2 regions of the Micromonospora sp. SD12 genome follow, and region 2 is predicted to be linked to the other one. Evidence: riboswitches for the same ligand, from Rfam matches in the RefSeq annotation. Region 2 holds a riboswitch; the other holds the start of a gene.
What was found. Region 2 has a riboswitch for S-adenosylmethionine ahead of thrC (threonine synthase). Riboswitches for the same ligand answer to the same signal wherever they lie in the genome.
Positions count from the first base shown of each region.

Region 1: another riboswitch for S-adenosylmethionine. It lies ahead of ACTMS2_RS22755 (ABC transporter substrate-binding protein); the one in region 2 lies ahead of thrC (threonine synthase).

Region 1 is NZ_JBQHDF010000014.1:96,832-103,296, forward strand. Features, by position in the region: gene ACTMS2_RS22740 (sensor histidine kinase) at 1-172, shown strand, start outside; gene ACTMS2_RS22745 (MFS transporter) at 207-1,445, opposite strand; gene ACTMS2_RS22750 (RraA family protein) at 1,716-2,408, shown strand; SAM riboswitch class IV at 2,505-2,616, shown strand; gene ACTMS2_RS22755 (ABC transporter substrate-binding protein) at 2,889-3,743, shown strand; gene ACTMS2_RS22760 (amino acid ABC transporter permease) at 3,784-4,560, shown strand; gene ACTMS2_RS22765 (amino acid ABC transporter ATP-binding protein) at 4,563-5,300, shown strand; gene ACTMS2_RS22770 (peptidoglycan recognition protein family protein) at 5,557-6,465, shown strand, end outside.
Region 2 is NZ_JBQHDF010000007.1:213,492-219,956, forward strand. Features, by position in the region: gene paaN (phenylacetic acid degradation protein PaaN) at 1-1,126, opposite strand, end outside; gene ACTMS2_RS16690 (N-acetyltransferase family protein) at 1,180-2,199, opposite strand; gene thrC (threonine synthase) at 2,463-3,749, opposite strand; SAM riboswitch class I at 3,760-3,895, opposite strand; gene ACTMS2_RS16700 (DoxX family protein) at 4,027-4,455, opposite strand; gene ACTMS2_RS16705 (hypothetical protein) at 4,632-5,381, shown strand; gene ACTMS2_RS16710 (hypothetical protein) at 5,452-6,375, opposite strand.

The sequences.
Region 1 (6,465 bases), on a different contig from region 2:
CATCGGGCTGGCGGTCTGCAAGAAGGTCGTCGAGTACCACGGCGGGACGTTGAGCCTGGACGAGGCGTACCGCGACGGGACCCGCTTCGTGTTCACGCTGCCGCGGGTGCCGGCGGCGGTCGTACCCGGGCAGCCGGGCCAGCCGGCCGAGGAGTCGGCGGCCGGGGTCTGAGCCCGCCCCGGCGCGCCGGGCACCGGCCCCGCGATCAGCTCGCCGACCGACCGCCGCCGGCGGCGCGGGTGGCGGCCAGCGCGATCCCGCACGCCGCGACGGCGCTCAGCGGGGCGATCAGGAAGCCGACGGTCACCTCCCCCGCCGCGTCCAGTACCGCGCCGGCCACCGCCGCGCCGCCCGCGCTGCCCACCGAGAACGCCGTCGCCGCCCACGCGAACGCCTCGGCCACCGTGCCGGTGGGAGCCACGTCGTCGATCGCGACGAAGGCGATGGTCAGCAGCGCCGGCAGCGCGAGCCCGCTGACCGCCATCAGGCCCAGCATCGCGGCCGGGGCCGGGGTGAGCAGCAACGGCAGGTAGCCGACGGCGAAGACGCCGACCGCGCGGGGCAGCGTGGCATGCCGGCGCAGCCCGCCGAAGCGTACGTAGAGCAGGCCGCCGACCAGCGCCCCGGTGGCCTGCGCGGCGAGCAACCAGCCCGCCCAGGACCGGGCTCCGGCCGCCTCGGCGTATCCGGTCGCGGCGACGGTCACGCTGCCCACCGCCGCGCCGACCAGCAGCAGCGCGCCGAGGACCAGGCGGAGCCGGCCGGCACGCAGCGGCCCGGCCCAGTGGCGTACGGCCGGCTCGCCCCGCCAGCGACGCACCGCGTCGGTCGTGGCGAACCACGCGGTACCGACGGCCTGCAGGAGCGCGGCGGCGGCCAGACCGCCGGGCGGGCCGGCCAGGCCCACGGCGGCGAGCGTGACCACCGGGCCGAGGATGAAGATCAGCTCCTGGACGGCGATGTCCAGGGTGTACGCGGTCTGCACGCGGTGCGCGGGGAGCAGGTCGCGCCAGAGCACCCGCAGGCACGACTCGAACGGCGGCGCGCCCGCCCCGGCCAGGGCGGCGGCGCACACCGTCACCGGCAGGTTCACGTGCGCGGCGGTGAGGGCGAAGCCGATCGTCGACGCCGTCACGGACAGCCAGAGCACCGGCGGCTGCCGCCAGCGCTGCGCCATCCGGGCGAGCATCGGCTGGCCCACGGCGGTGCCGGCGGTGAACGCGCCGACGAGCAGGCCCGCGACGGTCAGCGTCATCGTCTCGCGGGCGAACACCAGCAGGGCCAGCGGGGCCGCGCCGAGCGGGATCCGGCCGAGCAGGCTGGCCGCCAGGACCCGGGCGGCCCGTGGCGCCCGGAGCACCGCGACGGCGGAGGTGTCGGTGGGGTCGGCGGCGGGTGGCCGGTCGGCGGGCGGTACGACGCCGGTGTGGTCGGGTGTGGGCATGGCGGAACGCTCCCGGAGGTGTGGCGGAGGTGAACGGCGGGCGGCGTGGCACCGGGCCGGTCAGGGAGCGAAGTCGGAGCGGTCGTGGTCGTTGCCGTACAGCGGCAGGTCGGGGGTGATCCAGCGGCCGTAGGCGACGGCGACGGCCTCGATCGGAATCACGTGGACAGTCTAGGTCCGAGCCAGCGGCACCGGATTGGACCTCGCCGCGGCGGCACCCGTGCTCCCTACGATGACGACCCACGCACCACCACGTGCCAGGAGGACGTCATGCGGGAGCGCTTCGCCGAGCTGTCCACGCCGCTGATCGCCGACGCCTGCGTACGCCTCGGCGTGCCCCCGCGCGCGGCGCCGGCCGGGATCCGGGCGGTCGTGCCCGGTCACCGTCTCGTGGGCCGGGTGCTGCCGGTGCGCCACCACGGCAGCGTGGACGTGTTCCTAGAGGCGTACGGCGGCGCCGCCGCCGGTGACGTGCTCGTCATCGACAACGGCGGGCGGACCGACGAGGCGTGCGTCGGGGACCTGGCGGTGCTGGAGGGCGCCGCGGCCGGCGTCGCCGGGCTCGTCGTCTGGGGCCTGCACCGCGACACCCCGGAGCTGGTGGAGATCGGCCTGCCGGTCTTCAGCTACGGCAGCCTGCCGGCGGGGCCGGCCCGGCTCGATCCGAGGGAGCCGGAGACGCTCACCAGTGCCCGGGTCGGGCCGCACCTGGTGACCGCCGACGACCTCGTGGTCGCCGACGACGACGGGGTGCTGTTCCTGCCCGCCGCGCGGGCTGCGGAGCTGTTCGCGGCGGCGGAGCGCATCGGCACCGTCGAACGGCTCCAGGCGCGGCGCATCCGCGCCGGGGAGACGCTGCGGGAGCAGACCGCCTTCGCCGACTACCTGGTTTGCCGCGCCGCCGAGCCCGGGCTCACCTTCCGGCAGCACCTGCGCCGCGTCGGCGGGGCGATCGAGGAGTGACCGGGGCGGACGGGACGGACGCGCCGTCGGCGGGCGCGTGAGGGTGGTCATAGCGGCTGGACGGCCCAGCGTGGCGGGCTGCTAGCCTCGTCGGCAGGTCATGAGCGCCAGCGTCAAGCCCCGGCTCGCTGGCCGGCAACCCTCGTCCGCGCAGGGGTGCCCCGGGTGAAGACCAGGCATCGGAGCGGCTCCGGTGCAAGCGCGGCCTGGTTCCCAGGTCGACACCGACCGAGGAGAGCCATGTCCCTGCGCACCTTCCCCCCACCGGCGGTTCCCGCCGTGGCACCGGCGTCGCCGGCGCTGACGCGGCGCCGCCACATCGACATGATGCGGGTCTGCGCCACCTCCTGTCGCCCCGGCGACGCGCGCTAGGCGCGCCACCCCCTCTTCCCTGAACCATCCCAGCGGTACGCCCATCGGGCGCACCGTCGGCGACGCACGCCCGTGCCCGTCGCCGGAGACACCTCATCGGAGACACCTGTGCGCATCCTCTCGTCCCTCACCCGGGCCGCCGCCCTCGGCGTGGCCGCCGTCCTCGTCGCCACCGCCCTGACCGGCTGCGGCGACGAAGCGGCCGACGCGGCCGACAACCCGTACGGCCTGCTCCAGCCGGGCGTGCTGCGCGCCGGCACGCTCACCGACGCCCCGCCGAACGTCTACCTCAAGGACGGAAAGTTCACCGGCTTCGACAACGACCTGCTCGTCGCGGTCGCGGAAAAGGTCGGCCTGAAGGTGGAGTTCGTCGGCACCGACTTCTCCGCCCTGCTGTCGCAGGTCAACAACCGCAAGTTCGACGTCGGCAGCTCCTCGATCACGATCACCGAGGCGCGCAAGAAGACCGTCGACTTCGGCAACGGCTACGACTTCGGCCACTTCGGACTCGACGTGCCGGCCGGCTCGTCGATCACCGGCTTCGACCAACTCGCCGGCAAGCGGGTCGTGGTCGTGCAGGGCACCGTCCAGGACGACTACGCCACCGGCGAGGGACTCGACCCGGTCCGGGTGCCCGACTACAACGGCGCGATCAACCAGCTCAAGGCCGGAACGGCCGACGCCTGGATCGCCCCGGCCGAGATCGGCGACAAGTCGGCCGCCGACAGCGCCGGCAAGATCACGGTTGCGGCCAAGCTGCTCAGCCCGGCCCCGACGGCGTACGCGGTCGCCAAGGGCAACGACAAGCTGCGCGAGGCGCTGAACAAGGGGCTCGACGAGGTGATCGCCGACGGCACGTGGAGCCGCCTGCAGGCCCAGTACTACCCGGGCCGCCCCATCCCGGCCGACTTCACGCCGGGCAGCGGCACGGTTCCGGTGCCGTCGGCGTCGGCCACCTCCTGAGACGTAGCGACGACGAGCAAGCGGGGCGGTGGGAGAGACGATGGATCCGTTGAGCACCCTGTGGGAGACCTTCTTCGACGCAGACTCCATGCGCGAGGCGCTGCCCGAGATGCTGACGGTGGGGCTGCCCAACACGCTGATCCTGGCGATCTCCGCCGCCCTGCTCGGCTCGGTGCTCGGCATGGCGCTGGCCGTCGCGGGCATCTCGCGTACGCGATGGTTGCGGTGGCCGGCGCGGGTCTACACCGACGTGTTCCGCGGCCTGCCGGCGGCGGCGACGATCCTGCTCATCGGGGTCGGCCTGGCGCCGCTGGGGATGCAGGTGTGGGGGCCCAACCCGTATCCCCTGGGCATCCTGGCCCTGTCGCTGATCGCGGCGGCCTACATCGGCGAGATCTTCCGCTCCGGCATCCAGTCGGTGGAGGCCGCGCAGTTGGAGGGCGCCAGGGCGCTGGGCCTGTCCTGGGGCGAGGCGATGCGCCTGGTGATCGTCCCGCAGGGGATCCGGCGGGTGCTGCCGGCCTGGGTGAACCAGCTCATCGCGCTGATCAAGGACTCCAGCCTGGTCTACTTCCTCGGCCTGCTGGCCAGCCAGCGTGAGCTGTTCCGCATCGGGCAGGACTACGCGGCCAACACCGGCAACCAGTCGGCGCTGCTGCTGGCCGGGCTGTTCTACCTGACGCTGACGGTCCCGCTGACGCACGCCGTCAACTGGATCGACCGGCGGCTGCGGCACGGCCGGCAGGCCACTCCCGGTGACGCCGACGACGACCTCGACCTGGCGCTGCCGGGCGCGGCGGGAGGGAACCAGCGATGAGCATCGACACGACGACCTCGGTGAGCCTGAGCGTCCGCGACGTGCACCTTGCCTTCGGGGCGAACCGGGTGCTGCGCGGGGTGGACCTGGACGTGGCGCGCGGAGCGACGGCCTGCGTGATCGGCCCGTCCGGGTCGGGCAAGTCCACCCTGCTGCGTACGATCAACCGGCTCATCGAGCCCGACCGCGGCGACGTGCTGCTCGACGGGCGCAGCGTGCGCGGCGACGACCCCGACGCCCTGCGGCAGCGGGTGGGCATGGTCTTCCAGCAGTTCAACCTCTTCCCGCACATGAGCGTGCTGCGCAACGTCACCCTCGCGCTGCGCCGCATCCGCAAGCTCGACGCGGACGAGGCGGCGGCGCTCGCCCGCGACCACCTGGAGCTGGTGGGGCTGGCGGCCAAGGCCGACGCCCGCCCGGCGCACCTGTCCGGCGGGCAGCAGCAGCGGGTCGCGATCGCCCGCGCGCTGGCGTTGCGCCCGCAGGTGATGCTCTTCGACGAGGCGACCTCCGCCCTGGACCCGGAGCTGGTCAAGGGCGTGCTGGGGCTGATGGCCGAGTTGTCCGCCGGTGGCATGACGATGGTGGTGGTGACCCACGAGATGGGCTTCGCCCGCGAGGTCGCCGACACGGTGGCGTTCATGGATCGCGGCGTGGTGCTGGAGGCCGGCGAGCCGGCCGCGATCTTCGAGCGGGCCGAGCACCCCCGGCTGCGCCGCTTCCTCTCCCAGGTGCTCTGACGGTCGGCTACCCTGCCGCGCTGCGTGACCCGCCCGCGACCCACCAGCCGCCCGCGGCGGGCCGGGCGGAGTAACTGCACGTGGAGATCGAGAGTCGGCGCGAACTGGCGCCCCGTCCGGGGAAGCTGGTCCGACCTCGGTCGGCCTCTGGCGCACTGCCACGCCTTGGCAATATCCTCCACTGCACACGCGAAGCCTGGAGTTCCTTTTCAGGGGCCGCCCCCGCCCCCACCTCCGGCCGCAGAGGAGAGACGCCATGCACGTCGAGGATTCCGCACTGGACCGCCGGACCCTGCTGCGCGCCGGCCTCGGCGCCGCCACGGTCGCGGTCGTCGGCAGCCAGCTCGCCCTCCCGGGCACCGCCCACGCGGACCCCGGCTCCGACCTGGACTGGATCTACAGCTGCGACGAGTGGGGCGCGCGCCCGCCGGCGGACCCGCTGTCGGTCAGCGCCATCCCCACCAACAAGATCATCGTGCACCACATGGCGTTCCCCAACGTCACCGACTACTCCGAGGCGCAGGCGGTCAAGCTGGCCCGCGACTGCCAGAACCTGCACATGGACGGCAACGGCTGGTCCGACACCGGCCAGCACTTCACCATCAGCCGCGGCGGCTACGTCATGGAGGGGCGCCGGGGCAGCCTGGAGCGGCTGCGGGCCGGCGACCGGCAGATGATCTCGGCGCACTGCCCGGGCGAGAACGGCCGCGCCATCGGCATCGAGAACGAGGGCACGTACGTCACCGAGACGCCGCCGGAGGCGCTGCTGGACTCGCTGGTCGCGCTCTGCGCGACCATCTGCCGGCGGTACGGGCTGCACGCCCACGACATCTTCGGCCACTGGGACTTCCGTACCACGCTCTGCCCCGGGGCCGCGTTCTACCGGCAGTTCCCCACCCTGCGCCGCCGGGTCTTCGAGGAACTCGGCACCGACCTCGGCGACGTGCCGGCCCGCCGCTGGCCGGACCTGTGGCGCTTCGTCGGCTCCCCCTCCGTACGGGTGGTGCAGTACCTGCTCGCCCACCGGGGCTACGCCGTACCGGTCAACAGCGTCTTCGACGCCGCCACCGTCGCCGCCGTGCAGGACTGGCAGTACCGCAACGGCATCGGAGTCGACGTCGACGCCACCCTCACCGCGCCCACCTGGGAGACCCTGGTGCCGGAG
Region 2 (6,465 bases):
CGGCGATCCCGCCCGCCACCTCGTCGAAGCTCTTGTGCCCCTGGTCCGTCTCGATGCCCCCGGAGGGGATGAGGATGTTCTGCGACGTGGTGCACATCTGGCCGCTGTAGAGGGTCAGGGTGAAGCCGAGGTTGCGGCACATGCCGGCGAAGTCGTCGGTGGAGTCGATCACCACCGTGTTCAGCCCGGCCTTCTCGGTGTAGACCGCCGCCTGCCGGGCGTTGGCCTCCAGCCAGTCGCCGTACTCGGTGGAGCCGGTGAAGTCGACGATCTTCACGGCCGGGTGCAGGGCCAGCGTGGAGGCGAGCTTCTCACCCGGGGCCTCGGGCGCGAGCAGCACCAGGTTGGGGTCGAAGCCGGCCTCGGCGAGCACCTCCCGGGCGTACTTCACCGTGATCGCCAGCGGCAGCACCGCGCGCGGGTGCGGCTTGACGACCACCGGATTGCCGGTGACCAGCGAGGCGAACAGCCCCGGGTACGAGTTCCAGGTCGGGAACGTGTTGCAGCCGATCACCAGCGCCACGCCACGGGGCACCACGTGGAAGGTCTTGCTCATCCGCAGCGGGTCGCCCTTGCCGGCCGCCTTCTCCCAGCCCGCAGTCCCCGGGTGCCGGGTCATCTCCGCGTACGCGTAGGCGACCGCCTCCAGCGCGCGGTCCAGCGCGTGCGCGCCGCCGGCCTGGAACGCCATCACGAAGGCCTGGCCGCTGGTGAACTGCACCGCGTTGGCCAGCTCGAAGATGTGCTTGTGCAGCCGGTCGAGGATCTCCAGGCAGACCCCCGCCCGGGCCTGCGGGCCGGCGTCGCGCCAGGCGGGCAGGGCGGCGGAGGCGGCGGCGACCAGTTCGTCGGCGCCGGCGTGCGGGTAGCGGACGTTCAGCTCGACACCGAACGGGCTGGCCTCGGTGGCGACCCGGTCTGCCGCGCCCGGCTGGTCGAGGGGGAAGTCACCGCCGAGGTACGCCTCGAATGCGGCCTTGCCGTCGGCGGCGGCGGTCTCGCCGTAGACCCGGGGGCTGGGCGACTCGGGGTAGGCGGACCAGTACCCGCGCTCCGTGATCGCGGTCAGCGCCCGGTTGAGGGTGTCGGCGTGCCTGTCGTACAGGGGGTGCGGGGTCTCCGTCATGCCCGCCATCATGCAACAGGAACCCCTCAGATCAGTAGGGGCGTGTCACAAACTCAGATGGTGAGCTGCCAGTCGGTCCAACCGTCGACGGGACGGAACCCGAGTTGCTCGTTGATCCGCACCATGTGGGCGTTCTCGGCCGCGTTGAAGGTGTCGATCGCGCGTACCGCCGGCTCGTGGGCCAGCAGGTGACGCAGGTTCTCGACCTTGGTGAGCAGGCCGAGGCGGTGACCGCGGTGCTCCGGGTCGACGATGGTGATCTGCTGGAACGCGTGCCAGTCGGCCGACGCGCCGACGTCGAGCAGGGTCCAGGCGACCACCCGGCCGGACGCCTCGTGGCGCGCCGCCGTGTGGTAGCGCCGCCGCCCCCGCGCCCGCAGTGCCCGCTCGATGCCGCGGACGCGTTCGACGTCGATCCGCTCCGGTTCCCACTCCACGTCGCCCAGGGGTGCGTCGGTCATCAGCCGGCCGTCCAGGTAGGCGATGTCGGCGACGTACTCCTCGGGGGTGTCCCCCCGCCAGCGCACGACGTCGTAGCCGGCGGCCCGGCCCCGGGCGTCGGCCAGCGCGGCGGCCAGGCCGTCGTGGTCGAGCCGGGTGGTGTCGAGCCGGCGGCGGACCTCCGCCAGCGCCGGCCGGGCGCCGGTCGACGCGGCGAAGGCGGCGGCGGCCCCGGAGCGGGCCGGGCCGCCGGGCAGCGCGGAGACCGCCATCGCCAGCACCCGCTTACGGCCCCGCTCCCGCAGCAGGCGTACGCCGTGCTCGTGCAGCGCACGGCCGACACCGCGACGCCGGCACTGGGGGTGCACCACCACCTCGGCCTCGGCGTTCTCGGTGTTGTCGAGCTGCGGCAGGTCCAGCGCGAGGTAGCCGGCCGGCACGCCGTCGAGCCGGGCCAGCGCCCAGAGCGGCTCGTTGCCCGGCATCGGGTGCCGGATCGCCGCCTCGAAGCGCCGCCGGCAGAAGGGCGGGAAGTCCGGCAGGTCGGCGTCGTTGGCCGCCGCGCCGATCCGGTACGCCTCGTCGACGGCGGCCTGGTCGGCGGCGTCGAGCGGCGCGATCGCGATGCTCATCGGCTCAGGGTGCGCCCCCCGACGACGATCGGGCCAGCGAATTAACGCTGGCCCGATCGGAAGTTGGTCGGGAGGGACGCTCGCACAACGCCTCCGGCGTTGGGTCGCAAGAACTCAAAGTCTCCGGCGAAACGCCCTCCCGCACGGAGCATCTTGCGCCGTCCGGTTCCTGCCGTCAAGTCCTTGTCGGCGCGTTTTCCGCACTCACAGCGAAAACCCAGTTACGCCGCGAATCCCCCGCCCGCCCCGGTAGCCGGGTCGGGTCAGCCGAGGAGGCCGGCGTCGCGGGCGGCTCGCAGCGAGGGCTTGATGCGGTGGGTGGGGCCGACCTGGCCGGCCACCGCGTCGAGGGTCTTGAGGCCCTCGCCGGTGTTGAAGACGACGGTCTCGGCGGTCGGGTCCAGGCGGCCCGACTCGACCAGCTTGCGCAGCACGGCCACGGTCACGCCGCCGGCCGTCTCGGCGAAGACGCCGGTGGTGCGGGCCAGCAGGCGGATTCCGGCGCGGATCTCGTCGTCGTCGACGTACTCCATCCAGCCCCCCGTGCGGCGCACCGCCTCCAGGGCGTAGATGCCGGCGGCCGGGTCGCCGATGTTCAGGGACTTGGCGATACCGGTCGGCCGGACGGGGGTGATGGTGTCGGTGTCGGCGTGCAGGGCGGTGGCGATCGGGTTGCAGCCGGCCGACTGCGCGCCGAACACCTTCCAGCCGCCCGCCGGCGCCTCGACCAGGCCGATCTCGACCAGCTCGGCGAACGCCTTGTCGATCTTGGTGAGCAGTTCGCCGGACGCCATCGGGATCACCACCTGCGCGGGGATCCGCCAGCCGAGCTGCTCGGCCACCTCGTAGCCGAGCGTCTTCGAGCCCTCGGCGTAGTAGGGGCGCACGTTGACGTTGACGAACGCGGTGTCCTCGAACTCGTCCGTCTCGACCAGCTCGCCGCAGAGCCGGTTCACGTCGTCGTACGAGCCGTCGATGGCGACCAGTTCGCCGCCGTAGACGGCGGTGGTGATGACCTTGCCCTGCTCCAGGTCACCAGGGATGAAGACCACCGACGGCGCGCCGGCCCGGGCCGCGTGCGCGGCGACGGAGTTGGCCAGGTTTCCGGTGGAGGCGCAGGCGTAGCGGCTGAAGCCGAGCGCGCGGGCGGCGGTCAGGGCCACCGAGACGACCCGGTCCTTGAACGAGTGGGTCGGGTTGGCGCTGTCGTCCTTGACCCAGAGCGGGCCGGTGACGCCCAGTTCGGCGGCCAGGTGCGGGGCGGCCACCAGCGGGGTGAAGCCGGGGTCGAGGGTGACCCGGGTGGCCGGGTCCTGCCCGGCGGGCAGCAGCGCCGCGTACCGCCAGATGTTGCGCGGGCCCGCCTCGATCTGCTCCCGGGTGACCGTCGCCAGCGCGGCGGCGTCGTAGTCGACCTCCAGCGGGCCGAAACACTCGTAGCAGGCGTGCTGGGCGGCGAGCGGGTAGCGGGCCGAACAGGCGCGGCAGACCAGGGCGCGGGCGGGGCTGGCGGTGGTGTCGATGCCGGAGGGGGCGAACGTCGACGTCATGTCGAGGGTCCTCTCATCTTTCCCCGCATCGCACCCTGCGGCGGGGACGGAATTGGCACCTGCCCCGCCGGTCGCTCTGCGGTGAGCGCGCGGGGTGGTTGCCGGGGCGTCGTCGGGCCGTATCCCTCAGCCCCTCTGGATGAGGTATGCAGTTGTGCCGTCGAGTCTAAGCACCGACAACGCCCGGATCGACGTCGGATCCCACGCTGTGAGCGATCCCGCAGCCGCCGTCGATCCGCCGGGCGGGGCCGGCGGAACCCTCCTCGACGGTACGGATTCAGACGGTCACCGAGCGGGAGTCGGCGGGGCGCCGGGCGCGCAGCAGGGTGTCGAGCGCCCACGCGCCGGGACCGAACACGGCGATCAGCAGGAACGACCAGCAGAACAGGACGGCCAGCTCACCACCGTTGCGCAGCGGCAGCAGCGCGTCGGGCTGGTGCACCACGAAGTACGCGTACGCCATCGAGCCGGACGCCAGCAGGGCCGCCGGCCGGGTCAACAGCCCGACGAGGACCAGGCCGCCGCAGACCGCCTGGATCAGCGCGGCCCACCAGCCCGGCCACTCGCCGAGCGGGACCGCCTCGCCGGTGCCCCGGCTGCCGCCGAGGATCCCGAGCAGTGAGGCCAGGCCGTGGCAGAGGAAGAGCAGGCCGACGACGGCACGGAACAGGGACAGGGCCGGGCCACCTATCCGGTCAGTGAGCATCAGGGCACCTCCGATCAGGACGGCAGGACGGCACCAGGATGCCGACAAAGATTCGACCGTGTCGATGAATTCCCTATCCGTGGGAACGCTCCCATGGATAGGGGCGTCCCTGCCGCCTTGCGGGCTGGCGCGGGCCCGTTACGGTGCCGGTCACATCGACGGAAAGGAACGCGCGAATGCGTCGCAAGCTCGTCCCGGTGGTGGCGCTGACCATGGCCTGCCTGCTGGTGGTGACGACCGCCTGCTCCACGGGCAACCGGAAGAAGCGGAACCGGTCCGCCGACCGGCCCGCCGGCACCGCCGTCGAGCGGGACGACGTCGACACCGCCCCGGCGACCGCCCGGGCCACCCCGACCCCCCGCCCCACCGACGACCGGCTCAGCTGCCTGGAGCTGCGCAACACCCGGGTCGGCAGCAGGAAGATCCGCTACCGCGGGTACGCCGCCCCGATCCGCCTCGCCGACGGCCGCTGGTCCGACCCCGACGGCACGAGGGTGGAGTTGCAGCGGCCGTGCGCCGTGGGCGACCTCGACGGCGACGGCGCGGGTGACGCGGTGGGGGTGGTCATGCTCGACGGCGGCGGCACCGGCCGCTTCTTCACCCTCGCCGCCTGGCGCAACGTCAGGGGCGAGCCGGACTACCAGGCCCAGGTCGACCTCGGCGACCGTACGCCGGTGGAGAGCGTCAGCGTGCGCGACGGCAGGGCGACGGTGGTCTACCTGACCCGCCCCGCGGACGGCCCGATGGCGGAACTGAGCATCCGGCGCACCGCCGTCTACCAACTCCGGGGCACGACGCTGGCCGAGCTGCGCCACACCGACGCCCGGGTGACCGACGCGTCCGGCGACGGGGACACCGCCGACTCCGGCACCGCGCCGGACTCCCCCGACTCCCCCACCCGCAAGCGCAGGCCCCGGTCCCGCTGACGTCCCCGCGACCGGGCCGTCCGGGACCCGTCGATCGTTGCCGGCTCCGGCCGGAACGAGCACGCGCGGCTCAGCCCGGGACCGGCCGGTGGGCCGCTGGCCTCGGGAGCTGTACGGATGCGGTCTCCGGGCAATTCTGCTGGCTCACCTCGCCGAGGCAGCCCCACCCCGGGCCCGGGGGGCGTTCGAAGTACTGGACGGGCTGCGACGGGACGGCCTCGGTGGTGAACGTTCCGGTGCCGCCCGGGATGCGTTGCTCGTGGGAACCGGTCGTGTCGGTGTAGGAGGCGACGATGTGCCACTCGCACGTGTGGGTGGACACCTCCGGCTGGATACGGAAGGCCATGTTGGACTGACCGTTGCCCAGCTCGACGACGTTGCGGCGGAAGTACAGCCGGCCCTCCTCCGGCTCGCCCTCGGCCAGGGCGTACGGACCGTGCGGCTCGTCCGTCGGTCCCCCGGTCAGGTCCCACAGCAGGCCCTGCCGGGACTCCGCACCCGCCGGGGGAAGGGTGACGACGGTCTGCGCCGTCGGTACGCGGCACGTGTCCTTGACGGCAGTCATGTTGTTGATCGTGAGCCCGGCGGCGCGGTCGCTGTTCAGGTTCAGGTCGAACGTCTGGGCATGGCCGCGATTCTCGTTGCCGTCCTCCCGCGGGGCCACGTAGGACGCGTGCTCGACCAACCGGCCGCCGAGCGGCTTCAGGAACTCCCACACCTCCGACCTGGCGCCGGTCAGGGCGGTGAGGGCGGCCTGCTCGCCCTCGGTCAGCGGCCGGTCGAGCAGCACGGTGAAGGCCTCGGGCAGGTCCCGGTCGTAGTCGAGGGGAGTGACGGTGGACACGAACGCGGGCTGCTCACGGTCGACCACCTTCTCGGCCTGCCTGTCCGATCGGGCCCGATCGGTGGCCGTCGACCGGTCCAGCAGAAGGTCGGCGTGGTAGGCGAACAGCACGCCGAGCACGACGACGACGGCGACGGCGGTCGCGTACACCGCACGCTGCCTCGGCCGAAGCCCGCGAAACCCGGGCAGGCGTTCATCGGCCAGCACGGCCAGGGCGCTCGGCCCGGGCCGCTGCCCCGG